3 regions of the Verrucosispora sp. WMMC514 genome follow, and region 3 is predicted to be linked to each of the others. Evidence: riboswitches for the same ligand, from Rfam matches in the RefSeq annotation. Region 3 holds a riboswitch; each other region holds the start of a gene.
What was found. Region 3 has a riboswitch for cyclic di-AMP ahead of O7597_RS21345 (C39 family peptidase). Riboswitches for the same ligand answer to the same signal wherever they lie in the genome.

Region 1 (7,441 bases), 1.5 Mb from region 3:
GCGCTCCACACCACCGCGGATCGGACCAGCCAGGGCAGGGCGGCCCAGGTCTGGCGTGGTCCGGCGCCCCGCACCGCCGTCCTGTCGGGCTGGTTCCCGTCATCGCTTGCGACCACGTCGGCCCTCCTCAGTGTCCGGCGTGGTCGGTACCCGGTCGACGTCCTTCCGACACTAGTTGCCGACGACCGGCCCGGAGGGCGTTCGGCTCGCGAGACCCGACTCAGTACGCGGCGACCGGTGCCCGGCCGACGACCGCCGGGATCTCCCGGGTCTGCTCGGCGGCGCCGGGTGTGGTCAGCGGCAGGACCGACTCGCGCTCCTCCACCACCGGCACCAGGGCGGCGGCCGCTTCCTCGCGCAGGCTGCGGGCCGCCGCAGCGGCGAGTTCCGCGGCCCGCCAGGTGGCCTGCTCCCGTTCCCGGGCCGCCCGCTGCCGGGCCAGGAGGTGGTCGCGTACCGCCCGGCGCAGCATCAACTCCTGCTCCACCGGGTGCAACCGGGGATCCCAGCCGCGATGCGCGAAGACGTCGCTGAGCTGCTCCACCGACAGTTCCCGCCGCCAGTACGCGTCCAGGGCGGCCCGGTGCAGCCAGCGCTCCCGGTCGGCGTACTCGGCGGGGGTGCGGGCGGTCTGCGGCAACGGCATGCCGGCGGCGCGGGAGAGCCGGCGTACGTCCGCCTCGGCCGCCTCGTACGACCGCCACGCCTGCTCGGCCTCGTCCTGTGCGGCGAGCCACTCGTCGCGCCGGTGCCGGGCGGTGGCGTCGGCCCGGTCCGCCGCGATCGTGACCTCCTCGGCCCAGCGCTCCTGGTCACGTCGGTGCTCGGCGTGGTCGGACCCAATCGGCAGAGCGGCCTCGCGGATGCGGACGCCGGCGTCGAAGCGGAAGAGTCGGGGTCGTAGCAGCAGGCCGGTGACGGCGAGGGTCACCAGGCCGAGCAGGCCCAGCCAGATGGCCGCGGCCCGGGGCGCGTCGAGCAGGACGGAGGACAGGGCGGTAGGCATCATCAACACCTCGCGGTCGGGATGAGTCGTCGACTGTGGTGGACGCGGGTCGTGGCGGCGGGGTAGGTGCCCGGGGCGCGGCTGATGCCGTTCCAGGCCGGCCGGATCGGGCTCGCCGGGATGGTCCCGGGATCACCGTGGCAGTGACGCGGCGAGTCGGCTGGCCGCCTTGGTCCGCCTGGCGTCCGTGCCAGCGCGGCGGCGTCACCTGACTCGATCGGTCGGCCGGACCGCCGTCGGTCAGCCGACGGGTGGGCCGCGCCGGGTCGGCTCGCCCGCGCGGACGGCGGGCACCGGGGCGACGCGGTGGTCGACCTGGGCAGCCCCGGCCGATGTGCCGTCGGTGCCTGCGGGCCGGGCCGGCGCACTGGTGGTCGGCTCGCCCCACTGGCCGGCGTCGACCGCCCGCGCGGGCTCGACGGCGGGCCGGACGGCCGGCACCGCGGTGGACGGCGAGCCGAGGGCGACGGTGGCGGTCGGTGGTGACACGGCGGTGGACCGGGCCGGCGGATCGGCCGCGACGGCCCCGCCGAGACCGACGGCGAGCACCAGCGACGCCAGCGCCAGTCGGGTCAGCTCGCGCAGTGCGCGCAGCGTCGCCGGCCACAGTGGACGGGCGAACGCGGGAGACGGCACGGAACCCAACCTATCCCGCCTTCGGCGGGATCGCAGCGCCGCGTTCGTCCGGGGTGGGTGAAGCGCGCCACGTCGTCCGATCAGGAGGTCCGTCGACTCACCCCTCGGCGGTGCCGGTGACCTGCTCCTTGGTGAAGAGGGCCAGCAGGTCGCCGACCTCGTGGTCGGCCTCCGCCGGGTGCCGGAACCGTCCGGCGGGGTTCAGGGTGTACTCGTTGCGCCGACCCACCCGGGTGCGGTGCAGGTAGCCGCCGGCCTCCAGGTCGGCGACGATCGCCTGGGCGGCACGCTCCGTGACGCCGACCTCGGTCGCGACGTCCCGTAGCCGGGCGGTGGGGTTACGGGCGATGGCGAGCAGGACGTGCGCGTGGTTCGTGAGAAACGTCCAGTTCCGCGCGTTTTCCCGTGCGTCAGTGCTCGCCATGTCCGCCATCGTATGACCTGCCGTTCGGCTACCTCGGCTCGCGCCGTCGCCGATACCGGCCCGGCCGAGCGCAAGCGTCGACTGATGCATGAAACACATATCACGTATAGCTTGACGTGCGTTATGCCGCGTGTGACCGTGATGGCAGCCCGTGACCAGCGCCGGCCGGGATGACCAGGCATTCCTCCCAGAGATGAGGTGCAGCTGGATGAGTCGACCCGGAACGCCCGGTACGCAACCCGGTCCGGACCGCGAGGCGCTCGGCGCGGATCATGCCGGTGCCCCGCAGGGCGCCCTCGCCGAACTGCTCGCCGGCAACCGCCGATTCGTCACCGACGCGCTGCGGCATCCCAATCAGGACGCCGGGCGTCGGGCTGCCGTCGCGACCGGGCAGCATCCCTTCGCGGTGATCGTCGGCTGCTCCGACTCCCGGCTCGCCGCCGAGATCATCTTCGATCGCGGGCTGGGCGACCTCTTCGTGGTCCGCACCGCCGGGCACACCGTCGGGCCGGAGGTGCTGGGCAGCGTGGAGTACGCGGTGGCCGTGCTGGGTACGCCGCTGGTGGTGGTGCTGGGCCACGACTCGTGCGGCGCCGTCCAGGCGGCCCGCGACGCATTGGCCACCGACACCACGCCCCCCGGGCACTTGGGCGCCGTGGTCGACGCGGTGGTGCCGAGCCTGCGCCGAGCGCAGGACGCCGGGGTGCACGAGCTGGACGAGATCGTGGACATCCACATCGCGCGAACCGTCGAGACGATGCTGGACTCCTCGGCGACCCTCGCGGCGGAGGTGGCTGCCGGGCGGTGCGCGGTGGTCGGCATGTCGTACCGGCTGGCCGCCGGTGAGGTGCGGGCGGTCGCCGCGGAACCCGCCGAACTGGCCGGCGTGATGGCGACCACGCCCTGATCCGCGACCGACGACGTCCGGAACGACGAGGGCCGTCCCGCCACGGTCGGCGGGACGGCCCTCGGTGCGTCGCGTGGGGGGTCAGAGCAGTGACACGTGCACGTGGTCGGTGTGGTTGGACGGGCCGCTGTAGGAACTCCAGCGTTCCGTCGCCGCGAACCAGATCTGGCGGTTCCAGATCACGTAGTAGACGCCCAGCCGGTCGGCGTTGCGGACCAGGAAGGCCGCCAGGTTGTTGCCGTAGATCCGGGTGTCGTTGTTGTGCCACGGGCTGAAGCCGCTGTTCTGCAACGACCAGTCACAGGCCCGACCCTTGGGGTGCTCGAACTTGTCACCCGGTCGGAAGCAGCCGACGAACCGGTTGAACCCGGCCCGCTTGACCTCCTTGTACATGTGCAGCGTCCGGGGCGTGATGCAGCCCGACGTGGTGGGGTCGTTCTGGCTGCACGACTCGGGCTTCCACCCGCCGTCCGAGGACCGGTTCGGCCCGATCCGGGCCACCGGCGAGGTGGCGTCCACCAGTCCGCCGGTCAGGCCGACACCGCCGACCAGCCGGAGGGACTTCTCCGCCTCGCTCTTCTTGCGCGCCATGTCGTTGGTCAGCTTCTTCTGCTCGCGCACCTCGGCGTCGAGCGCGAGCTTGGCCTGCTCGGCGCGGAGCTTTATCGCGTTGACCTCGCCCAGCTTCTTGTCGTTCACCAGGTTCAGCTCGTCGAGTGCCGAGGCCCGGTTGATGAACGAGTCCGGTGCGCCGCTCTGCAACAACATGGCGATCGCGCCGACCCGGCCGGTCCGGTAGGACTGGGTGGCGATCTCGGCGACCTGCGGAGCGAGCGCGTCCAGGTCGGCCTGCGCGGCACGGACCTCGACCGCCAGCTGGAGCTGGCGTTTCTTGGACTTCTCCAGCTTGGCCTTGGCCTTTGAGTAGTCCCGGGTGGTCGCCTCGATCAGATCGTTGAGCATCGGCGGGTCGTCGTCGTGCTCCGCCGGTTTGGGGTCGTTCGGTGCGGCCGTGGCCGGCATCGGGCCGGCGAACACGGCGAACGCGGCGAACACGGCCACCACGGGTGTCAACCAGCGGCGTAGGGGTGCCGTCACTGTTTTCCCTTCCATCGACCGCCGACCGGGTTAGCTGACGGGTTCGGGACGGAAGTGGCCCCTACCGCTTTCGCGGATTCACCCCACCTACCTGGGTCCCCGGCTCGCCTGAGGGCGATTGGGCGGTGGCACCGCAGGCGCCGCTGCGCGCCTTCGGCGGTGACCGGCAGTGAGGTTACCCGACAGTCCATCTGTGCTTCTACGCCCCGAACCCGACTAGATGCGTCATTTCGTAATCGCTTTGAGTGACCAGCGACACGGTTTCGAGCCGCATCGGCAGGGGCGGTCACGTTGAGGAGTGTCACCATGTGGTGTCCGTGCTCCTGTCCGGGTCGGGCCACCCCGAGGGGGTGGCGGGGGACGTGTTTCGGGTGGGTGGGGTGCTCAGGGCGCGGAGCGCCTCGGCCCGGTCCGTCGCCGGCCGGGGGACCAGGGGGGTGGGTTCGCCGGTGCGGGCACCAGCCTCGCCGCGTCCGGCGGTGGTGACGACCGCCGCCAGCGCCGTGGTCAGCGGCACCGCGGCGATCAGCCCGAGCGTGGCCACCACGCTCCGGACGATCTCCGTGGTGAGGAACTCGCTGGTCACGATCTGGCCCAACGCGCGGGAGTCCGCGGTCAGCAGGAGCAGCAGTGGCAGCGAGGCGCCGGCGTACGCCAGCACGATGGTGTTCACCACCGACGCGATGTGGGCTCGGCCGACCCGGGTGGCCGAGCGGTACAGCTCCCGGCGGGAGAGGTTCGGGTTGGCGTGGCGTAGCTCGTTGACCGCGGCGGCCTGGGTGACCGTGACGTCGTCGAGCACGCCCAGCGAGCCGATGATGATGCCGGCCAGCAGCAGGCCGTGCAGGTCGACATCCCCCCGGAACATGGACAGGGTGGTGGCGTCCTCGCTGCCGAATCCGGTCAGGTGGGTGGCCCCGGTGGCGGCCAGCCCGAGCAGCCCGGTGAGGACCAGACTGGCGAGCGTGCCGAGCACGGCCACCGAGGTCTGCGCGGAGATGCCGTGGGTCAGGTACAGCACCACGAACATGATCAACGAGGCGCCGACGATGGCGACCGCGAGCGGCGGCTGGCCGGCGCTGATGCCGGGCAGCACGAAGGTCAGCAGGATCGCGAAGCTGGCCGCCAGGCCGCCCAGCGCCGCCAGGCCCCGTAGCCGCCCGAAGGCGACGATGGCGGCGGCGAAGAGCACGGCCAGCCACACCAGCGGCTTGCCGCGCTGGTGTTCGGCGATGTTGTAGGTGCTGACCGACGGATCCTCCGGGTCGACGAGCGAGACCAGGATGATGTCGTCGCCGACGTCGACGCGGGGTGCCCCCGGCCCGGCCGGGATGGGCGTCTGCACGTCCTGTCCGGCGTCCGGGCCGGTCTGCACTCGCACGGTGACCGTGCCGCAGGGGCCCGCCGCGGTCGTCGGGGTGCCCTCGGGCACCACCGGGTTGGGCGGGCAGGGCTCGCTCACCACCCGGGTGACCGTGCCGTGGTAGCGGGGGGCGTCGTCGGTGGCCTCGGGACGCGGGGCGTCCCGGGGCCAGAGCACGATCGCGGCGACCAGGGTGGCGAGGAAGAGGGGGACCACCGTCACGACGAGGATCCGCCGCACCCGGGGCGGGGTGGGCGGAGCGGAACGGGTGTGGTCGGCGCCCATTCAGTGTCTCCCAACGATTTCAGGGCTGAGTACGTGTCGATGGGCGAGACGGTTCAGTGCCGCCGGACGACCGTGTCGAAGGGCAGCCCGAATGGCCGGAAGGTGGCGGGGCGGCTGCGTACCGTGAGCTGTGGAGGGGTTCGCGACGGCGGCAGGGGCGGGTGCCCGCCGGCGACCTCGGGCCGCGCGGCACGGATTTCGGCTGGCCATCGTGTGCGAATGGTAACCAGCCCGAACTCGCGACGCCGTTCGCGAGGGTATGTCGGCGGGTCGGATCAGCCGCGCTTCATGAGCCGGCCCACGGCGGCCATCATCTCGGTCGCCATCTCGTCGGCGCGTCCCTCGGCGGCACCTTCGTGCATGCAGTGCCGGGCGTGCCCGTCGAGCAGACCGAGGGCGACCTTGTCCAGCGCGGCCTGGATGGCGGAGATCTGGGTGAGCACGTCGATGCAGTAGCGATCGTCGTCGACCATCTTCTCGATGCCGCGCACCTGGCCCTCCACGCGGCGCAGCCGGGCCAGGAGTTGGTCCTTGCTGGCGGTGTAACCACGGATCGGCGCGGGTGTGCTCATGCCGACAAGGATAGCCTACCCCCAGGGGGTATGGTACGGTCGATGTCGTAGATACCCCCTACGGGTATCGGGTGGTGCTCGGCCACCCTGGCGAGCTGGTGAGGAGAGTCGCATGGTCAGCACGACGTACCAGGTGCAGGGCATGACCTGCGGGCACTGCGTCAACGCGGTCAGCACCGAGATCGGTGCGATCGAGGGAGTCAGCGACGTCCAGGTGGACCTGGCCACCGGTCAGGTGACCGTCACCAGTGACCAACCGCTCTCCGGTGACGCGGTGCGTGCCGCGGTGGACGAGGCCGGATACGAGCTGGTCGGCGCCTGAGCCGGCCGGCAGGCGGAAACCGAGGAGTCGAGCATGAACACGGCGACGAGGCTGAGCGGTTTCGTGCTCGGCCTGGCGGCGGTCTTCGGCGCGGCGTACGGGGTGGGGCAGCTGACCGGCCCGGTGAACGTGCTCGCCGCCGACCACGACAGTGCGGGCGCCGGTCACGGGGGTGACGTCCGCGCCGAGGGCGACACCGGCCGAGCGGCGGGGCCGGTCGGGCACGGTGAAGGGGAGGCCGGGCAGCTGCCCGGCGGCCTGCTCGTCTCAGACCGCGGCTACTCCCTGGTGCCGGTCGACGCGCCGCCGGGTGAATTCGCGTTCCGGATCACCGGCCCCGACGGCCGCCCCGTGACCGGATACGACGTCAGCCACGACGAACGGATGCACCTCATCGTGGCCCGCCGCGACCTGTCCGGCTTCCGGCACGTCCATCCGGAGCTGGCCGCCGACGGCACCTGGCGGATCGCCTCGCCGCTGGACTCCCCGGGGGTGTGGCGGGCCTTCGCGGACTTCACCCCGACCGGCGGTGACCCCATGACGCTCGGCGTCGACGTGACCGTCCCCGGCGCGCTGACCGAGCGAGAGCTGCCCGCTCCGGCGAGCAGCGCCACCGTCGACGGTTACACGGTCACCCTGGCCGGCACCCCACGGCCCGGGCACTCCACCACGCTGACGTTGACCGTCAACCGCGACGGCGCGCCGGTGACCGATCTGGAGCCGTACCTCGGCGCGTACGGTCACCTGGTCGCGCTGCGCCGGGGCGACCTCGCCTACCTGCACGTACACCCCGAGGGTGCCCCGGGCGACGGGCGGACCGCCCCCGGA
Region 2 (7,441 bases), 3.0 Mb from region 3:
GGGGTGATCACGCCGGTGCCGCGACGGGACCAGGTCGCGGCCTGGCTGGGAGCCCATGGCGGCGATCGGTTGCAGGTGGTGACCAGCCTGGAGGCCAAGGGCATGGAGTACGACGGGGTGGTGCTGGTCGCCCCGGCGGAGATCCGGGCGGAGCCCGGCGCCGGTGTCCGTACTCTCTACGTCGCGCTGTCCCGGGCCACCCAGCGGTTGACCACCGTCGACCCGACCGGTTGAGTCGCGAGCCGACGCTTGCACTCATAGCGATGTTGGCATAGGTCCGTCCCCGGCCCGCCTGACGACGCAAGGTGTCTGGGTGGGCGCCGGCCATGACCACCACCACGCTGCGGTCTCAAACGCCGCACACCGCCACTCCGGCCGGCTGTGGGCGGCGTTCGCCCTGCTCAGCGCCCTGATGCTGATCGAGGCAGGCACCGCTTTGCGGACCGGTTCGCTGGCCCTGCTCTCCGACGCCGGGCACATGTTCACCGATGTGCTGGGCATCGGCATGGCCCTCGCGGCCGTGGCCGCCACCCGGCGGGCCGACACCGACCCACAACGCACCTTCGGGCTCTACCGGCTGGAGGTGCTCGCGGCCCTGGCCAACGCCGTACTGCTCTCCGGCGTCGCGGTGTACGTGCTGATCGAGGCGGTACGTCGATTCGGGGATCCGCCCGAGGTGCTCGCCGGCCCGGTTCTGGTGGTGGCGGCGCTCGGCCTGCTCGCCAACGTCGCCGCGTTCGCGCTGCTGCGCCCGGGGGCGCGGGAGAGCATCAACCTGCGGGGGGCCTACCTGGAGGTGCTGGCGGACCTGCTGGGCTCGCTGGGCGTGATCGCGGCCGCCCTGCTGATCGCCGTGACCGACTGGTGGTGGGCCGATCCGCTGGTGGCGGTCGCGATCGCCGTGTTCATCCTGCCCCGCACCTGGCGCCTGGGCCGGGCAGCGGTACGCATCCTGGTCCAGGCCGCACCGGAGCACCTGCAGGTCACCGCGGTGCACGACCGGCTGGCCGCGGTACCGGGCGTGGCCGGCGTCCACGACCTGCACGTCTGGACGTTGACCTCCGGAATGGAGGTCGCCTCCGCACACCTGACCGTCAGTCCGGACGCCGATGTCGGCACCGTCCTGGCGGCGGCCCGCTCGGCGCTGCACGAGGACTTCCAGATCGAACACGCGACCCTCCAGGTCGAGCCGCGTACCGACCCCGGGGGTTGCGGGGCGGTGCGGTGGTGACCAGGCCAATCGGAGAAAAGTAGGTTATTGTCCGATTTGCTCTGGTCTACTAGTCAACAACCGAACACCAGCAGTAACAGCAGCTGCACCGGTCACGTGCGCACCGGTAGGCTCTGACCCGGCCACCGCCAGGCGGCACCCACCGGTGCCGGCGGCGGCCGCCGCCTAATCGCCCGCCAGGGCGAACCGGGGAACCACGTTCCTGGGGTGTATCCGCGCCAGCGGTAGGGATCTTCCGTCCCGAACCCGTCAGCTAACCCGGTCGGCGGCTGACGGAAGGACATGTGCATGCCAGCAGTGGCAACGGTAAGACCGGCCGCCCGTACGGCGGCCCTGATCGCCGCCGCGCTCGCCCTCACCCTCGGCGTCGCGCTGGCTCCCTTCTCCCCAGCGACCGCCGCACCGCAGGCGTTGCGCGCGGCGGCACCGGGAGATGTGGACGACGAGGGCGGCACCCCGGCACTACGGGCCCAGTTGGAGGCGGCCAGCAAGGGCTATCTCGACGCCAAGACGGCGCTCGACCGCTCGGTGAAGCGACAGAAGAAGCTGGCCGAGCAGCTCAAGACGACCGAGAGCCAGGTCGCCGAGCGCGGTACCAAGGTCGCCGAGATCGCCGCGCAGGCGTACCGCACCGGACGGCTGGGTGCCGCGTCGGCGCTGCTCAACAGCGGGTCACCGGCCGGTTTCATGGACCGGGCGGCGGCGCTGGACGCGGTGGCCGCCAATGAGGACCGTGCGCTGCGGGAACTCCAGACCGCCCGGGACGAGGTCAGCGCCACCAAGCTGGCCCTGGACGCGGAGATCCAGGAACAGCGCAAGCAGGTGGCCGTGATGGCCAAGCGCAAGGACCAGGCCGAGCGGGCGTTGACCGTGGCCATCGAGCGGGACGAGGCGGCCGAGCGGGCCAGGGCCGCCGAACGGGCCGCCCGGTCACCGTCGCGTAGCGGCGGGTCGAGTCCCACCGCCAAGCCCGCTCCGCGCAACTCCGACGGGTCGTGGCCCTCGGAGTCGTGCAGCGTCAACGACCCCACCCCGGCCAACGGCTGCATCACCCCACGCACCCTGCACGCGCTGAAGCAGGCCAAGTCGGCCGGCTTCACCCGGTACGTCTCCTGCTACCGCTCCGGCGGCTCGGGCGAGCACCCGAAGGGTCGGGCCTGCGACTTCGCGGCCCAGAAGAAGGGCTTCGGCGGGGACGCGACCGGAGGTGACCGGACCTACGGCAACAACCTGGCGGCGTACTTCGTCAACAACGCCGACCGGCTCGCGGTGCTCTACGTGATCTGGTACAGGCAGATCTGGTTGCCCAGCAGCGGCTGGAAGTCGTACAGCGGTGCCCGCGGTGACCCGTCCAGCGACCACACCAACCACGTTCACCTGTCGGTGTACTGACCTCCTCGTCGCGCCGGGTGAACCGCTCTTCACGAGCGGTTCACCCGGCGTTGCGTTTTTCCGTCGGCCGGCCGGGCACCGTCCCTTCGGCGCGCGTCGACGCGTCTCGTTGGATACCGTCGTACCAGTAAGCGGTATTTGTCCGCTAGCGGGAGGAACGCCCATGGACGAGCGAATCGCCAGGCCCGGCGACGGTACGGACCACGGAGTGCGTTCATGAGCGGCCGCGTCATGATCTTCGCGCCGACCCCGCTGCTGACCGTCACCATCGACCAGCCGAGCGACGCACCGGAGCTGCACCTGCACCCGGGCGGGCAGGGGGTGTGGCAGGCCAGGATGGTGCTGTCCCTCGGCGTCGACGTGGTGCTCTGCGCGGCACTCGGGGGCGAGGTCGGGCAGGTGCTGGAGCCGTTGCTGGTCAGCGAGGGGGTCGACCTCAAGGTGGTGGCCCGCGACTCCGGTGGCACCGGCGGGTACGTGCACGACCGTCGCGAAGGTACCCGTCGGGAGGTCGTCGACGTGATCGGCCAACCGTTGAGCCGGCACGAGCTGGACGAGCTGTACAACCTCGCGCTCGGCGAGGGCCTGCGCGCGCCGGTGAGCGTGTTGAGCGGCCCGAACCATCCGTCCCTGGTCCCCGCCGACCTCTACCGGCGTTTTGCCGCCGATCTCGGCGCCAACGGCGGCCGGGTGGTGGTGGACCTCTGCGGCGAGCACCTGACGGCCGTCCTGGAAAGCGGGGTCTTCTTCCTCAAGGTCAGTCACGAGGAGCTGATCGCCGACGGGCGGGCCGAGGGCGACGACGAGGAACAGCTCACCCGCGCGATGTACGACCTGCACGCCTCCGGTGCCGAGAACGTGGTGGTCAGCCGGGCCGACAAGCCCGCGTTGGCACTCGTCGACGGCGAGGTGTTCACGGTGCGGATGCCGCGCCTGGAGGCGGCCGACCCCCGCGGGGCGGGCGACTCGATGACCGCCGGGGTCGCCGCCGTGGTGGCCCGGGGCGGCGATGTGCGCACGGCGATCCGTACCGGCGCGGCGGCCGGCGCACTCAACGTCACCCGGCACGGCCTCGGCACCGGCCGACTCGACTCGATCAACGGCCTCGTCGACCGGGTCCGACTCGAACCGGCGGGCAGCCGTCCGCAGGAGCGGACCACCCCCGACGAGCTGGCGCAACGGGCGGGTGGCCGGTGAGGCTACGGGTCCTGATCACCAACGATGACGGGATCGCCGCGCCGGGCATCCAGGCGCTGGCCCGGGCGGCCGTCGACCGGGGCCTGGACGTGGTGGTGGCCGCCCCGTTGGAGGAGGCCAGCGGCACCAGCGCCGCGATGAGCGCGGTGGAGCAGGACGGGCAGGTGGTGGTCCGCGAGCATCCGCTGCCGGAACTCGACGGCGTGCCGGCGTTCGGCGTCGGTGGCTCACCCGGGTTCATCGCGCTCATCGCCGTACACGGTGCCTTCGGACCGCCGCCGTCGGTGCTGCTGTCAGGAATCAACCGGGGCGCCAACGCGGGGCGCGCGGTGCTGCACTCCGGCACGGTGGGAGCCGCCTTCACCGCCGCCGCGAACGGCTGCCGGGCAATGGCGGTCTCGCTGGACGTGCTCTCGGCCGGTGAGGCGACTGCGGCCAGCGGCGGTGCCGCGGTGGCGGCCGCCGCCCGGGTACGCGACGCCGAACGGAACTGGGCCACCGCCGCCCGGGTCGCTCTGGACCTGCTGCCCCGGCTGACCGCGGCGCCGACGGAGAGCGTCCTGAACGTCAACTCGCCGGATCTACCGCTGGGTCGGCTGCGCGGGGTACGCCGGGCCACCCTGGCCACTTTCGGCCAGGTGCAGATGACCGTCGCCGAGTCCGGACACGGCTTCGTCCGCACGTCGTTGGAAGAGCCGGGCCAGGCGGTACAGCCCGGCACGGACCTGGCCCTGCTCGCCGACGGCTACGCCTCGGTGACCGCGGTGCGGGCGGTCACCGAGGTGGCTGACGTGGATCTGTCCGGCCTCGACGGGGAGTGATCCGCTCCCGTCGGCCAGTCGGGGCGGGTCAGGCCCCGGGGACTGCCTCGGAGGCCGTGGCGGCCCCGGCGTAGTAGGGCTCGGGCGCGCCGAAGAGACCGAGCAGACCGGTCACCCAGAGCTGCCGGTGGACGAACCGGCTCGGCTCGGTGACGATCAGCTTCACTCCGCTGACCTCGGCGGTCTGGAAACCGGCGACCATGGCGCTGATGCCGACCGAGTCGATGAAGGTGACCAGCCGCATGTTGAGCTCGATCCGGGCCGGCCGCCCCTTGGCCAGCACCTCGGCGATGGCCTCTTTCACCTCGTACGCGGTGTCGACGTCGATCTCGCCCCGAGGGGCGATCTCGATGACACCACCGGGCCGAACCGTCTGCAGGATCGACAGGCTCACGCGAGCACCTCCACTCGCCCGTACGACGGGCGCCTCATCAGTACGCGGGCCGCGACCGACAGTATTCCTTCAACCACCTCGGTCGCCACCCCTCGGGATGAGCAATTCACGGACAGGGGCAGGGTAAATCGCCCATATCCGAACTTTATTGGCTTTATCACTTGGCGCTCGGCCACGCCGACGCCGCCGAACCAGGGTAGCGGGCCGAGGCCATTCCCGTCGTTTCCCATCGGTGCCGGCGTGCCCCGAGAGAACCGGTCTGACCTGCGCGCGGCGGACGAGGGTGGCACGGTGTGCCTAGCATCACGGGTGACCCCTATGACGGGAGGACCATCATGCTTCGCAGACTCGCCGCGCTCGCCGGTGTCGGTGCCCTGCTCGCCCTCGTGCTGGCCTGCGGGTTCGGCGGTGGTGACGGTGACGACGACGATGACGACGACGACTTCGCCCGGCCGGCGGTGGTGGCGGTGGTCACCGGCTGACCCCACCCTGCCGGCGAGCCCCATGCGGAGCACGCCCGGAGCACGCGCCGATTCCTCGGGGCCGGACGTCAGCAGCTGAGGGTTTGCGGCCGGGCCGGTGGGGGCACAGCCTCCGATGCGAACCGCCACCGGCCGGACAACGCCGCCGACAGCTGATGCGTGCACCGGCTCCGGCTCTGTCGAGGAGGGAACCATCATGTTCGGAACACATCTGCTGGACCGCCGTAGCAAGCCGGAGCGGATCGCGGACCAGGCGTGGCAACACCTCGTCTCAGCGGTGAACAGCGCGGGCGACAGCATCCGCGACACCGCCCGCACCGCCCGCCACAGCTCCGCCGGTCTCGCCGGTGACGCCGGAGACCTGGTCGAGTCGGCCGCCGAGGAGGCCCGGCACCGCGCCAGTCTCGCCTTCGACGCGCTCGCCGGACGGCGGCCGGCGCTGCCGTGGACGTTGCTCATCGGCGCCGCCCTGGTCGGTGCGGCGGTCGGCTGGGCGGCCGGCACCGCCGCACGCGCCGCCGGAAGTCGTGACCGGGCCATGGAGGACATCGAGTTCGTCGACGTGGACCGCCCCGACTCCCCCGCCGACCCCACCGCTCCCGTCAACTGACGCATCCGGTGACGACAGGCCCCACCGACCGACCAGGCCGGGCGGGGCCCGTCGTGCTGCCGGCCGGCACCCTCGCTTCTTGCCCCGGGGAGCGCGGACGTCGGCCCGCGCACCGTGTGTCGACGGACCTGTCTCGGCCGCCGGCAGGGGCGTCGACGCCGTCCCTCGTCCGATCCGGGTGAGGCAGCCTCATCCGGAGACCCACCAGGCTCGGTCGTGGCGGACCTGGCCTGCCGAGCCCGACACGGGTTGAGCGCCGGGGCCTGCCTGGGCCGGACCCGGTGCGGGTTCTGCGCCCGGGCCTGCCTGCGCCGGACCCGGCGCGGGTCAGCAGCGCGTGGGTGGCGGCGCCGCACCGCGCCACGGTGGCGTGCGTTCCGCGGCGGCCCTGCCGCGCGATCCGCGCCCACCCCTGCGGAGAAGGGAGTGACCGATGGCCAGCATCTCGACGATCAACCGCACCGATCAGGACATCCAGTCCGCGGTGCTCGACGAACTCGGCTGGGAGCCCCGGGTACGGCCGCACGAGATCGGGGTGGCCGTCACCGAGGGCGTGGTGACGCTGACCGGGCGGGTGGACAGCTACGCCAAGAAGTGGGCGGCGGAGCGTGCCGCGCACCGGGTCACGCAGGTGCGGGCGGTGGCCAACGACCTCGCGGTGCGACTGGTGACCGGTGCCGAACGCACCGACCCGGAGATCGCCGCCGCGGTCCAGCACGCCCTGCAGTGGCAGGCGTTCGTGCCGGTCGACGCGCTCGACGTGACGGTTTCCCAGGGCTGGGTCACCCTGCACGGCGAGGTCGAGTGGGAGTACCAGCGCCGCGCCGCCGAGCGGGCCGTCGGCCAACTGAACGGCGTACGTGGGGTCAGCGACGGCATGACCGTACGGCCGCCGGTACGCCCGGACGGTGCCCTCCTGGCCCGGCGCATCGTCGACGCGCTGGCCCGCAACCGTGCCACCGACGCCGAGCAGGTGACGGTACGCGTGCACGGCGACACGGTGCTGCTGGGCGGGCTGGTGCACTCGATGCCGGAACGCGCCGAGGTGGAACGGGTCGTCTGGTCCGCTCCCGGCATCCGGGAGGTGCAGAACCACATCGCGGTCGCCCCGGTGCTGCGCTGAGCCGTGGCGGAACCACCCGGGTCGGGTGAGCCGCGCTCACCCGACCGGGCCCGAGGCTGGGGGATATGACCGACCAGCTGACCACGCCCCTGCAGGTCACCGCGCGACTGCGCACCCCCGTCACGGAGCACGACCACATCCGTGGTCCGCACAGCGCACCGGTGACGATCGTCCAGTACGGCGACTTCCAG
Region 3 (7,441 bases):
CCGCCGTACCGGCCGCCGTCGCACGGGACCTGGCTCGCGAAGTCGCCGTACCCCTCGACCTGGCCGGTCCCGACCTGGTGACCGGCCTCGACCGGGCCGGCCTGGCGATGCCGACCGTGCGCGGCGCCGGTGGCACCGACCTGGCCGGGGCCTCCGGACCGCGCGTTGGTGACCCGGCGGAAGCCTCCGGGTCGCCGATCGCGCGGGACGCCGGTGACTCCGTCGGGTCCGGGATGCCCTCGCTGCCGCCGGCGGCCGATGGCCAGCCCGGGCTGACGGCGCTCGGCAGCGGCACCGCCGGCGTCACGCGGGGGTCGCCGGCTCCGGTTGCGGGTGTCCGGGCCGCCCGCGCCCCACCGCACGCCTGATCCTGGCGACCCTTTCCTCGCCTCCGCGCCGCGCCCGGCCGCGCACCCGCGCCAAGCACGGCCAGCCCGTTGCCGTCGGTCGCGCCGTCGATGCGCGCCATGACCGGCGGCACCGCCCGCCTCAACCCGGCAACCGCGCCGCATCGCCATCCGCTGCCGGTACGACCACCGACGCCGTACCGATCTCCGCCGAGGTGCCGACATGGAGAAGACCGTTCTCTACCAGTTCCTGATCGAGGTGCCACGCGCCGCCGCCATCTGGTCGGTCCTGCTGGTGCTCGCGCTGGGCGTGCTCACCGTGCTGGTCGCCCGCCCGGAGCCGGCCGGGCCGGTGGAGAAGACCACCGACCCGGACGCGCTCCGCGCCGCGGCCGACGAGGCCGACCTGCGCCGATACGCCGGGGAGGTGGCGGTCGCGGCAGCCGGCGCCGGCCAGAACGCCGAGCGGCGGCGTACGGCGTGGCGGGTGGCCCAGGCGGAGCTGGACCGCGCCTGGGCCGGGTACGACGAGGCGGAGGCCGCCGCCCGGCGGCTGGCCGGTGTCACCGGACTGCCGGCCCCGCGCACTCCGCGCACCCCGGCCGAGTACGCGGCTCGGGAACGCTGGCTGCACCGGGCGGCGATGGCTGCCCACTGGCGCGGTGACCTGACCGCCCGGCAGCTCACCGACGTACTGGCGCACCGGTCCGGCTGGGATCCCCGACGTCACCCGGCCGAGCAGGAGGCCGTTCTCGCCCGGGTGGTACGCGACAACCGCCTGGCCGCCTATCGATCGGCCGCCGGGCGGGAACGTGACCTGTGGCGGGCGGCGGAACTGGCCACCGAGGCGGCCCGCGCCCTCTCCGCCGAGGCGTACGCGGCCGCCGCGCGGCTCCGGCCGAACCGACCGCCCGTCTCCGGACGCGCCATCGTCGAGCGGTCCGGCCTGGTCCCGCGCTGGCGTCCGGCTCGGCTCGGCTGAAATTCCGTGAGCTGGGTCACATTGGTGCGAAATTCGGTCACTGTTCGTAGGTAAGACGTTTGTCGCAGTAATCCCCGCCGACTTTTCTCCCTGCCGTCCGGTTGTCACCCGTTGGTGCCCGGAATGCCGTCGGTCCCATTGAGCGACGCCAGTTCCCAGGTACCCGAAAATTGCCCCGCTCGATCATGTTTAAGCAGGTCAGAGCGGGTTGGCTTCAAGGTGACCGGCCAGTAGTGTCAGCGCGTCCGGTGCGGTAACCGATCGCAGGAAGCGACGCCGTACCGACCCGCTCAATCGTGAACTCACGAACCGGGGACCCACTGCACCACTGGGGTGAATCCGCGAGCCTCGGCCCGCGGTAGGGCGTCTTCCCGCCCGAATCCGTCAGCTAACCCGGTCGGCGGTGACGGAAGGAGTACCAACCCTCGTGCGGTCCGATGTGATCCCCCCGTTCCCCCACCTCCACGGCACCGCGGTGCCCGTGCTCGCCGGCCCGACCGCCGCGAGCTGACCCCGGTCATCGCCACCGCCCGGGTTCTTCCGGGCGTACCCCTTGAACGGCCTGTCCCGCTCGCCCAGGCGGTCGTCGGCGTTCCGTTGCCGACCCGACCGCCGGAGCCGGTGTGCCGTTCTCCCCTCAGCCCGTGGAGGAATCCGTGAAGCACACCCTTTCCCGCCGGCTCCGCCGGCTGGTCAGCGAACGCCCCTATCAGCTCGTTGCCGGATCCGCCGTGGCGCTCGTCCTGGCCACCGGCACCGGCGCCGCCCTGGCCGGCACCGGGAACACCCCGGCCCCCACGCGGGCCACCACCGCCGCCGAACTGTCCGGCGACACGGTGGCCGCGCCGAGCCAGGCGGAGGTCGCGCCGGCCACCGCCGCGCCGAGCAGCGCCGCGCCGAGCAGCGCCGCGCCGAGCAGCGCCGCGCCGAGCAGCGCCGCACCGGCCAGCCCGGCACCGGCAAGCGCCGCCGCCTCGCCGTCGCCGAAGCCCAGCTCGGCCACCCCGGACCCGGACCTGACCAGCAAGAAAGCGGCACCGAAGCCGCCGGCCTCGAAGGTTCTGGACTACGACCACCAGGCCCAGATCAACGGCTACTACTGCGGTCCCGCCGCGGTGCGTAACGCGCTGAGTGCCGCCGGTGTCGCGCGCAGCCAGGACGCCCTGGCCGGCCAGCTCGGCACCACGTTCGCCGGCACCAACTCGGCCGAGGACACCACCCGCGTTCTCAACGCCGTCGTCAAGGGTGACCCGTACGAGACCACGATGATCCGTGGCGGTGCGGCCACCCCGGCCCAGATGGACCAGCTTCAGGAAGACGTCGTCGCCGCCGTCACCGACGGGCGGGGTGTCGTGGTGAACGTCGCCGGCACCGTCACCGACACCGACGGTCGCTGGCACTCCTTCCCCGGCGGGCACTACATCGCCGTGGTCGGCTACCAGGACTCCGGGCGGCTGGTGAAGATCGCCGACTCGGCGGACGCCTCGTACCCGTCGTACTGGCTCAGCACCATCGATCTCGCCAACTGGGCCGCCACCCGCGGCTACTCGGCCTGATCGCATCGTCCCGCTTTACACACGGAAGCCCTCGGCCCGCCGGCCGAGGGCTTCCGTTTCGGGTACGTCAGGCGTGCGGGCCGTGCTGCTTCGCCAGGCCGACGAAGCTTGCCCAGGCGGCCGGGGTGAAGGCCAGCGTGGCGGCGTCGCGGTTCTTGGTGTCGCGGACCAGCACGACGCCGGGCAGGTTGTCGGCGACCTCCACGCAGTCGTTGCCGCTGGAGCCGCTGCGGGTGGACTTGCGCCAGGTCGCGCCGTTCAGATCCATGGCTTCACAACATCCTTCATGCGCTCGATCGACTGGCGGCCGGACAGTGCCTCGTTGCGCACCGTCTCCCACTTCGACAGCAGGACACTCAGGTCGTCGTCCTTGTCGACCAGGACGCCGCCGAGTTGGGTATCCAGATTACCCACCCAGCCGCCGTCCGCCCCCCGCGCCAGGATGAAGGGGCCGGTCAGTCCATCGTGCATGGCGACGCCGGTCGGCACCAGGTGCACGCTGATGTTGGGCCGGGTGGCCAGCGCCATCAGGTGTTGCACCTGCTCGACCAGCACGTCCTTGAGCTCCTCGTCGACCCGCCGCAGCACCATCTCGTCGATCACCGCGACGAGTTGGGGCGGGTCGTCCTGCTCCAGCACCGTCTGCCGGGCCATCCGGTTGGCCAGCCGACGCTCCACCCCCGCCTCGGTCAGCGCGGCGTCGGTCCGGATCACCGCGCGGGCGTAGCGCTCGGTCTGGAGCAGGCCCGGCACCAGCGTCGGCTGGTAACAGCGGAGCTGCCGGGCGGCCTGTCCATCTACCTCGCCGGCCTGATGTACGACGCCATGCGCGACCTCTACCACCTCAACCCCCACGACGCCCCAACCCCCACCACCCTCTTCACCCGCTTCATCGCCTGGGCCCGCCACCAACCCGCCTGACGACCCCGCTGCCATCACGCGAATCTTGGACAGTTTCCGTCTTTCGCGAACGGATTTTGTCCAAGATCTCGGGGAATCGGTCCCCGGAGTGGACGGTGGGGACGATCGATGGGTGGGGGTGGCGAGTAGGGGTGGCGGCTGAGGGACATGGGTCGGCACGACGGCTGGGGGATGCGACGATCAGGGTGACATCGGCCTCGACGTTTCGAGACGTGTGCGGGGGAGCCATGGGGAAGCAGGGGCCCTACGTGGGGCTGGCCACGACGTTCGACACCGCCGCCGAGCTGTACGAGCAGGCCCGGCCGGGCTATCCGGAGGCGTTGTTCGCCGACCTGGCCGAGACGACCGGCCTGTCGACCGGGCCGGCCCGGGTGCTGGAGCTCGGTACCGGCACCGGTAAGGCCACCCGTGGTCTGCTGGCGCGTGGCTGGCAGGTGGTCGGCCTGGAGCCGGGACGGGAGCTGGCCACCGTGGCACGTCGGGTACTCGCCGGCCGGGGCGACCTGCGCGTGGTGGTGTCGCCCTTCGAGCGGTGGGAAGCTGACGAAAGCGTGCCGTTCGACCTCGTCTTCGCCGCCACGGCGTGGCACTGGCTGGACCCGGAGGTCGCCTACCGTCGGGCGGCCGAGCTGCTGCGTCCTGGCGGCCACCTGGCGATCGTGGCCACCGAGCACGTGTCACCGGCCGGTGGCGACGACTTCTTCCGGCAGGTCCAGCGGATCTACGCCGAGGTGGGCATGGGTGACGGGCACGGCGGTCCGCAGCCGCCCGAGGCGATCGTGGCCCCCGACGCGGCGGTGATGGCGGGCAGCGGGTTCTTCGCCAGCCCGACCGTGCACCGCTACGTCTGGAGTCGCGACTACACCGCCGAGGAGTACCTGGCCGTGCTGTCCACGTACTCCAATCACATCGCCGCCGAGCCCTGGCAACGGCAAACCCTGTTCGCCGGGATCCGGCAGCTGATCGCCGCCCGCCCGGCCGGGACGATACGCAAGCACTACCTGAACACCCTCCAGATCGCCGTACGCCTGGACTGACTTGCCCGGCGAATCCGCCGCTCTGGCAGCATGGCGACGTGCTGATCTACAAGATCCTGCTCCCTGGCGAATGGGCCGAGTTCCAGGCCGCCGGCCGGTTCGACGGCTCACCGTTCGATCGGGACAGCGGCTTCATTCACTGCTCCTCGCGCTTCCAACTGCCCGCCACGGCGGCGCGGGTCTTCGGCGACCAGCCGCAACTTGTCATCGTCGCGCTCGACGCGTCCCTGCTCGGTGACGCACTGCGGTGGGAGGACGCCCCGAACGGGGGACCGTTCCCACACGTCTACGCGGCACTGCCGGCGGCAGCGGTTCGTGGGGTCCACGAGGTCGCGGGGGCGGCCCGGGTGGACGACGAGGTGCCGGTGGCATAGCTGGGTGCGTTTGTTGTCGCCCCATCGACAACAAACGCACCCAGAACCGGCGGGCGTGGGGCAGGTCGTCCACCGTGCCCGCCGGGCGGCTCGGCGCCGTGGCGAGGCCGGATCAGGGGATCAGCAGCGTTCCCACTTGAGGTTGAACAGGGTGTCGACGTCGCCCTCGGTCGTCGTCATGGACATGCTGACGTTCGATCCGGCCGTGCCCGGATCGACTCTCAACTCGGTGTTGACGTTGAGCACCCGCTGTTGTCCGCAGGGCGTGTAGACCAGCACGGGGGCGACGTCCGAGGTGCCCCAGAAACCGTTGTAGGGGCCGGTGAAGGTCGCATCGGTGCGGCTGGTCTCGGACGAGCCCTGCCAGTAGTAGCTCGTCCGCTGGCGACCGGTCGCGCCGGTGGGGATCCGGGCCCGGCCCCGGTAGTCGGCGGCGGCGACGGCGATGGTCCAGCCGGCCGGCACGTTGACGAGCACGCCGAGCTGGCAGTTCTTCCGGCTCTCGGTGACCTCGACGCCCCGGCCGCCGGTCGCGACGAAGTCGTAGTACCGGATCCGGAAGCCGGTGTTGTCGGGATGGGCCACCACGCGGGCGGTGCCGGGCGAACAGCCGGAGCCGTTGGCCGCCACCACCTCGACGGTGATCTCGCTGTCGGGCGGAGCCGTGGAACCGGCCGGGGCGGCGTGCGCCGGTACGGACAGGGACAACGCGAGAACCGTGCCGAGTACGGCGAAGATCGCGGTTCTCGCGCCGACGAGGTTCTTGGTCATTCTGTTCCTCTCGGATGCAGTTGATGTTCACCGAATTCAACGCGTGTTTCTTCGCCGAACGGCCGTGGGGCTCGTCGCCTACCGACCCGGAGCAGGCGGTGGCGAGTGGTGGTGGAGAGCACTCGGATGTCGTTCTGCGAGAGGATGCTAGCGACGCCGTACGGCACTCGCAAGCATCAGCTCACGTCTATGTGATCGATTATCGGCGGGCGCTTGATCGTATTTGCCGGAGACGGAGATCAACCTTTATAACTGTTGCTGCGTAACGGGTGTCTGCCCGATCAAGTGTTCTCACGGGTCGGAGTATCCGGCGATCTTCACCCAGTGGGACGACGTAAAGCTGGCGCGTTGAGCCGAATAATTCTCGGCTTGAAGTTCGCGATCGAAGAATGGTGATTACGTTGACAGTCATCTATGTCTGTACGTAGCTTGTTCCGCATGTGGCGTCGTTTCCTGTACCGGAGGAGGATTCATGCGTAAACTGCTGACGCGAGGCGGCGTGGTGCTGGCCCTACTCGCTTCGTCGTTGACCGTGGGGGCGCCGGCGTCCGCTCGGGGAGTCATGGATGATCCGCCCACCGACAAGGTCGTGATCGACCTTGTCGCGATGGCCGGCTCCGGATGCCGCCCGGGCACCGCCGACGTCGCGGTCTCCCCGGACAACACCGCCTTCACCACCATCTACAGCGACTACCTGGTCCAGGCGGGCCCGGGCATCCCGGTCACCGACGGGCGCCGTAACTGCCAGCTCAACGTGCTGGTGCACGCCCCGGCCGGCTACACCTTCGCGATCGTCAAGGTGGACTACCGCGGGTACGGGCTGCTCAACGCTGGTGCCGTCGCCTCGGCGCGGGCGAACTACTACTTCCAGGGCATGACGCAGAGCACCTTCAGCAACCACCCGATCCCCGCCCCGCTCGACGACAACTGGATGGTGACCGACGAGGTGCCGATCGCCTCCGTGGTCTGGCACCCCTGCGGCGAGCTGCGCAACCTGAACATCAACACCGAGCTGCGCCTGAGCCGGGGCAGGTCCACGGACACGAACTTCCTCACGATGGACTCGACCGACGGCAGCATCCAGACGATGTACCACCTCGCCTGGCAGCCCTGCCCGTGACCTGACCCCGGCAGAACCGCGTGCGGGTGGTCGGCGATGCCGACCACCCGCACCGGTGCCCCGGTGTGGCGGACCACGCCTCCGGACCACCCGGCGGACCGGGTCGCTCCGGGTCGCCCAGCGGGACGCGCCGCCCGTGAGCTCAGGTGGCGGAGGTGAAGGGCGCGGCGACCGCGGTGCGTTGCACCGGTGCGGTCCAGGCCGGGTCCAGCTCGCGTCGGGCGGCGGCCAGGAAGACCTCGGCGTACGAGTCGACGGGGAAGTCACCCAGGTAGCGGCGGCGGGTGGCCCAGCGGGCCTCCGCGAGCGGATCGGTGTCGAACAGTCGGGTCA

Region 1: another riboswitch for cyclic di-AMP. It lies ahead of O7597_RS14135 (hypothetical protein); the one in region 3 lies ahead of O7597_RS21345 (C39 family peptidase).
Region 2: another riboswitch for cyclic di-AMP. It lies ahead of O7597_RS03200 (hypothetical protein); the one in region 3 lies ahead of O7597_RS21345 (C39 family peptidase).

The regions. Positions count from the first base shown of each region.
Region 1 is NZ_CP114906.1:3,119,084-3,126,524, forward strand. It holds gene O7597_RS14110 (AI-2E family transporter) at 1-116, opposite strand, end outside; gene O7597_RS14115 (hypothetical protein) at 221-1,006, opposite strand; gene O7597_RS14120 (hypothetical protein) at 1,247-1,642, opposite strand; gene O7597_RS14125 (helix-turn-helix domain-containing protein) at 1,740-2,075, opposite strand; gene O7597_RS14130 (carbonic anhydrase) at 2,275-2,973, shown strand; gene O7597_RS14135 (hypothetical protein) at 3,055-4,071, opposite strand; cyclic di-AMP (ydaO/yuaA leader) riboswitch at 4,075-4,206, opposite strand; gene O7597_RS14140 (YibE/F family protein) at 4,373-5,719, opposite strand; gene O7597_RS14145 (metal-sensitive transcriptional regulator) at 5,995-6,291, opposite strand; gene O7597_RS14150 (copper ion binding protein) at 6,404-6,613, shown strand; gene O7597_RS14155 (hypothetical protein) at 6,647-7,441, shown strand, end outside.
Region 2 is NZ_CP114906.1:729,437-736,877, forward strand. It holds gene O7597_RS03190 (AAA family ATPase) at 1-234, shown strand, start outside; gene O7597_RS03195 (cation diffusion facilitator family transporter) at 314-1,231, shown strand; cyclic di-AMP (ydaO/yuaA leader) riboswitch at 1,384-1,515, shown strand; gene O7597_RS03200 (hypothetical protein) at 1,520-2,623, shown strand; gene O7597_RS03205 (PfkB family carbohydrate kinase) at 2,840-3,820, shown strand; gene O7597_RS03210 (5'/3'-nucleotidase SurE) at 3,817-4,641, shown strand; gene O7597_RS03215 (STAS domain-containing protein) at 4,670-5,035, opposite strand; gene O7597_RS03220 (hypothetical protein) at 5,371-5,517, shown strand; gene O7597_RS03225 (hypothetical protein) at 5,714-6,127, shown strand; gene O7597_RS03230 (BON domain-containing protein) at 6,561-7,250, shown strand; gene O7597_RS03235 (thioredoxin domain-containing protein) at 7,328-7,441, shown strand, end outside.
Region 3 is NZ_CP114906.1:4,577,894-4,585,334, forward strand. It holds gene O7597_RS21335 (hypothetical protein) at 1-368, shown strand, start outside; gene O7597_RS21340 (hypothetical protein) at 571-1,329, shown strand; cyclic di-AMP (ydaO/yuaA leader) riboswitch at 1,607-1,747, shown strand; gene O7597_RS21345 (C39 family peptidase) at 1,974-2,885, shown strand; gene O7597_RS21350 (DUF397 domain-containing protein) at 2,953-3,153, opposite strand; gene O7597_RS21355 (DUF5753 domain-containing protein) at 3,144-3,638, opposite strand; gene O7597_RS21360 (class I SAM-dependent methyltransferase) at 4,034-4,843, shown strand; gene O7597_RS21365 (DUF952 domain-containing protein) at 4,882-5,217, shown strand; gene O7597_RS21370 (DUF4360 domain-containing protein) at 5,338-5,988, opposite strand; gene O7597_RS21375 (DUF4360 domain-containing protein) at 6,461-7,108, shown strand; gene O7597_RS21380 (CDP-glycerol glycerophosphotransferase family protein) at 7,251-7,441, opposite strand, start outside.